Regions from separate parts of the Telluria sp. AC161 genome, predicted to be linked through region 1. Evidence: predicted binding sites of a transcription regulator. Region 1 holds the regulator's gene; the other holds the start of a gene.
What was found. Region 1 encodes NrdR, which represses ribonucleotide reductase genes. Its sites were predicted from a motif close to CACNANATNTNGTG; they were not measured.

Region 1 (2,398 bases):
CTATCGATTGGAGTTTTACATGTTTGCTAAAGACCATACGCTGGCCAATGTCGATCCGGATCTGTGGAATGCCATTCAGAAGGAAAACGTCCGTCAGCAAGACCACATCGAGCTGATCGCGTCCGAAAACTACACCTCGCCAGCCGTCATGGAAGCGCAGGGCTCGCAACTGACCAACAAGTATGCCGAAGGCTATCCGGGCAAGCGCTACTACGGCGGCTGCGAATACGTCGACGTCGTCGAGCAACTGGCGATCGACCGCCTGAAGCAATTGTTTGGCGCGGAAGCAGCCAACGTGCAGCCAAACTCGGGTTCGCAGGCAAACCAAGGCGTGTTCTTCGCCGTGTTGAAACCAGGCGACACGATCATGGGCATGTCGCTGGCCGAAGGCGGCCACCTGACCCACGGCATGCCGCTGAACATGTCGGGCAAGTGGTTCAACGTCGTCTCGTACGGCCTGACCGCTGACGAAGACATCGACTACGAAGCCCTCGAGCGCCAGGCGCACGAGCACAAGCCGAAGATGATCATCGCCGGCGCATCGGCGTTCTCGCTGAAGATCGACTTCGAGCGCATCGCCAAGGTCGCCAAGGCCGTCGGCGCCTACTTCATGGTCGACATGGCCCACTACGCCGGCCTGATCGCTGCAGGCGAGTACCCGAACCCGGTGCCGTTCGCCGACTTCGTCACCTCGACCACGCACAAGTCGCTGCGCGGCCCGCGCGGCGGCATCATCCTGATGAAGGCCGAGCACGAGAAAATCATCAACTCGGCGATCTTCCCTGGTATCCAGGGCGGCCCGCTGATGCACGTGATCGCCGGCAAGGCCGTCGCGTTCAAAGAAGCGCTGACGCCTGAGTTCAAGACCTACCAGCAGCAGGTCGTCAAGAACGCCAAGGCACTGGCCGACACGCTGACCGCGCGTGGCCTGCGCATCGTGTCGGGTCGCACCGAATCGCACGTGATGCTGGTCGACCTGCGCGCCAAGAACCTGACCGGCAAGGAAGCCGAAGCCATCCTGGGCCAGGCGCACATGACCTGCAACAAGAACGGCATCCCGAACGACCCGCAAAAGCCGTTCGTCACGTCGGGCATCCGCCTGGGCAGCCCGGCGTTCACGACGCGTGGCTTTGTCGAAGAAGACGCCGTTACCGTGGGCAATCTGATCGCCGACGTGCTGGACAACCCGCACGACGCCGCGACCATCGAGCGCGTCAAGGGCGAAGTCAAGAAACTCACCAGCAAGTACCCGGTTTACGCCGCCTGATCTGGCTGACTCTGTCTATCCGGGCCGGTTCGCTGGCCCGATAGTCTCCACGTAGTATTGCAGCCCCGGCGCCATGAAATGTCCCTTTTGCCAGCATGAAGATACACAAGTCCTCGATACCCGCGTATCGGAGGAGGGGGACGCCATCCGGCGCCGGCGCCGCTGCGGCAAGTGCGACAAGCGCTTCACCACCTATGAGCGCATCGAACTGTCGATGCCGATCATCGTCAAGAAGAACGGCAGCCGTACCGAGTTTGCCTCGTCGAAGCTGCGCGGCAGCCTGATGCTGGCATTGCGCAAGCGGCCCGTGGCGGCCGAAGCCATCGACAAGGCCGTTGCCTCGATCGAAGAAAAGCTGCTCACCAGCGGCCTGCGCGAAGTCGACACCGGCCATGTGGGCGAGCTCGTGATGCAAGAGCTCAAGGGCCTCGACAAGATCGCGTACATCCGCTTCGCCTCGGTCTACAAGAATTTCGAAGACCTGGATTCGTTCCAGGCGGCGCTGGCCGAAGTCGGGCATCAGCGCAAGCTCGACAACTAATTCCTTTCCAAGGTTCCCCGATCCGCGCGGCCTGCGCTTGCGCCGACGCACGGGCGCGTAAAGCCGGCCTGATAACGTCGTAGCTCGTTATCGGGAGGCTTGCATGCGCAACCATTCACACCACGGTTTTACGCTCATCGAAGTACTGGTGGCGCTGTTCGTGCTCGCCATCGGCATCGTCGGCGCCGGGGCGGCCCAGCTGGCGGCCCAGCGCACGCACCAGCAGGCGGCGCTGATGGCCGAAGCGGGCCAGCTGGCAAGTTCGCTGGCGGCGCGCATCGGCGCCAATCTGCCGCTGGCCAGCCTGCCCGATGGGAGCAATCCCTATCTGTCGCTCGACTACGACGCGGTCGCCGATGGCCCGCCTGTCGCCGCCGCCCCATGCTTCGGCACTGCCGCATGCGATCCGCTGGCGCTGGCGGCTTTCGACCTGGATGAGACACGCCTGCTCGTGCACCGGCGCTTTCCCGGGGGACGCATTGCCGTATGCCGCGATGCGGCCCCGTGGGATGCCGCCAGCCACCGCTATCGGTGGGCATGCAGCGGCGGGGCGCATGCCGCCGTGGCGATCAAGATCGGCTGGCACGGCA
Region 2 (2,398 bases), 2.7 Mb from region 1:
CCGACGGTGGTCAGGTAGCACGACGACAGCTGCGAACGGCGGGTGCCCGAGTTGAACAGCGTCGGGGTCGAGCTCATGAAGTCGAACGACGACAGCAGGCTGTAGAACTCGATGGCGCGCGCTTCGCGATCGTCTTCACGCAGGGCCAGACCCATTGCCACGCGCATGTAGAACGCCTGCGGCATTTCGATGCGCACATCGCGCACGTGCAGGAAGTAGCGGTCGTACAGCGTTTGCAGGCCGATGTAGCCGAACTGCAGGTCGCGGTCGGCGACGATGGCCTTGGCCAGGCGCTCGAGGTCGTACTTGCCCAGTTCTTCGTCGAGCAGCTCGTTGGCGATGCCCTTGGCGATGTATTGCGGGAAGTAGGTCAGGTATTCGGCGGCGGCGCCGGCTTGCGCGACTTCGCGGCCGAAGACTTCCTTGCGGATCGTGTGCAGCAGGATGCGGGCGGTGACCTGGCTGTAGGCCGGGTCTTTTTCCATCAGCGCGCGCGCAGCCAGAATGGCCGACTTGTGCAGCTCTTCGACCGGCACGCCGTCGTACAGGTTCTTCATGGTCTCGGCCAGGATCGCGTCGGCGTCGACGTGTTTTTCGAGGCCGGCGCAGGCGGCGCCGATCAGACCGATGACGGTGTTGATGTCCAGCAGGCGGCGCTCGCCGCCATCGACAACGTGGATCTGCGGCGCGACGACGGCGCCACCGCCACCGGCGGCTTCTTTCGCGGCGCGGCGCTCTTCCATGCGCTTGGCGCGGTACAGCACGTATTCACGTGCGACATCGTGTTCGCCCGAGCGCATCAGCGACAGCTCGACCTGGTCCTGCACGTCCTCGATGTGGAACGTGCCGCCGTTCGGCTGGCGACGCACCAGTGCGGTGACGACGTTGTTGGTCATCTGCTCGACCAGCTCGCGGATGCGCGCCGACACGGCACCCTGGCCGCCGGCGATTGCCAGGAAGGCCTTGGTCATCGCGACCGAGATCTTGTGCGGCTCGAACGCCACCACCGAACCGTTGCGGCGGATGACGCGGTAGTCGCCGCGGGCGACGATGTCGGCCGGGGTGGTGCCGGCGGGCGCCGAGCCTGGGGCGACATGTTGGTTGATCGAACTATTCTGTGCTGTTTGCATTGCGCCTCCAGGAGCGGTCGGACCGCCGTTGTCTACGTGGCAACCGTCTTGCCGTAGTGCGCAAACCCGGTCCGTCAACAAATTAAAAAACGATGCCCTGCCAGCCGGTGGCCTGTGGTGGCAAACCAGAGAAGCAGGGTAAGAATCAGTAAATAATGCGTGTCGACAAGTGCTTCATTAACCGATCGATGGATAAGTTTGTGTGCAACTTGTGGACAACGTATGAACAACTCGCCGCAGCCCGCAATCCTGGTGCCTTTTCAGTCACTACCACTATATCTAGTGCCGGGCGTTGATATCAGACTAATTGTAGTACCTCGTTTGCGGTACAGGCAAGTAAATAAACGTCCAAAATTTTTACTTTTATCGCGTGCGAGCCTTGACTTTCGAGAGTCGCCATAAGGACGGGGAGTACGCGGTAAGCGACTACTAACCTTAAAAAAACCGTGGGGAAATGACCGGGCCGCGGGACCGCCGCCCGGCTGCAGACCAGCCGTCAATCGTCCGGCGCGCTGATGTCCAGCTTCTGCATCTGATAGCGCAACTGGCGGACACTGATGCCGAGCAGGCTGGCGGCCTGGGTCCGGTTGAACTGGGTTTGCTGCAGGGCGCGGCCGATGATGTCGCGTTCGACCTGCTCCAGGTATTCGGGCAGGTTGGCGGGCAATTCGGCAGGGCCGACGCCCGGCGGCGCCGATACCGTTGGTGTGACCGGTGCGGCCGGAGCGACTGGCGCCGCGGCAACGGGCGGCGTGACCGCCGGCGGCGCAAGTTCCGCCCGCGCCGGTTCGATCGGCCGCGCCGCCTTGAGCGACAAATCGCCCACTTCGATCACGCCATCGTTGGCAAACGCCAGCGCCCGCTCCAGCACGTTTTCCAGCTCGCGCACATTGCCGGGGAACGAATATGCCCGCAGCGCATCCAATACCCCGGCCCCGAGCGTGGCCTGCCCTGCCCCGGCCAGGCGCTGCAGGATGCCGCCCACCAGTGGCGCCAGATCGTCCAGGCGCTCGCGCAGCGGCGGTAAGCCCAGCTCGATCACGTTCAGCCGGTAGAACAGGTCTTGCCTGAACTTGCCCGTCTCGACGCAGCGGGCCAGGTCCTGGTGGGTCGCGCTGATGATGCGCACGTCGACCGGCTCCTCGACCGTCGCACCAATCTTGCGCACGCGCCGCTCCTGGATCGCGCGCAGCAGTTTCACTTGCATCGCCAGCGGCAGGTCGGCCACCTCGTCGAGCATCAGCGTGCCGCCGTTGGCCGCCTGAAAG

Region 2: the regulator NrdR is predicted to act here: its motif matches at 1,402-1,415, upstream of ACZ0AJ_RS16740 (ribonucleoside-diphosphate reductase subunit alpha).

What each region holds. Positions count from the first base shown of each region.
Region 1 covers NZ_OZ409861.1:1,060,273-1,062,670, forward strand. Annotated here, with positions in the region: gene glyA (serine hydroxymethyltransferase) at 20-1,267, shown strand; gene nrdR (transcriptional regulator NrdR) at 1,341-1,808, shown strand; gene pilV (type IV pilus modification protein PilV) at 1,912-2,398, shown strand, end outside.
Region 2 covers NZ_OZ409861.1:3,756,464-3,758,861, forward strand. Annotated here, with positions in the region: gene ACZ0AJ_RS16740 (ribonucleoside-diphosphate reductase subunit alpha) at 1-1,130, opposite strand, end outside; gene ACZ0AJ_RS16745 (sigma-54-dependent transcriptional regulator) at 1,627-2,398, opposite strand, start outside.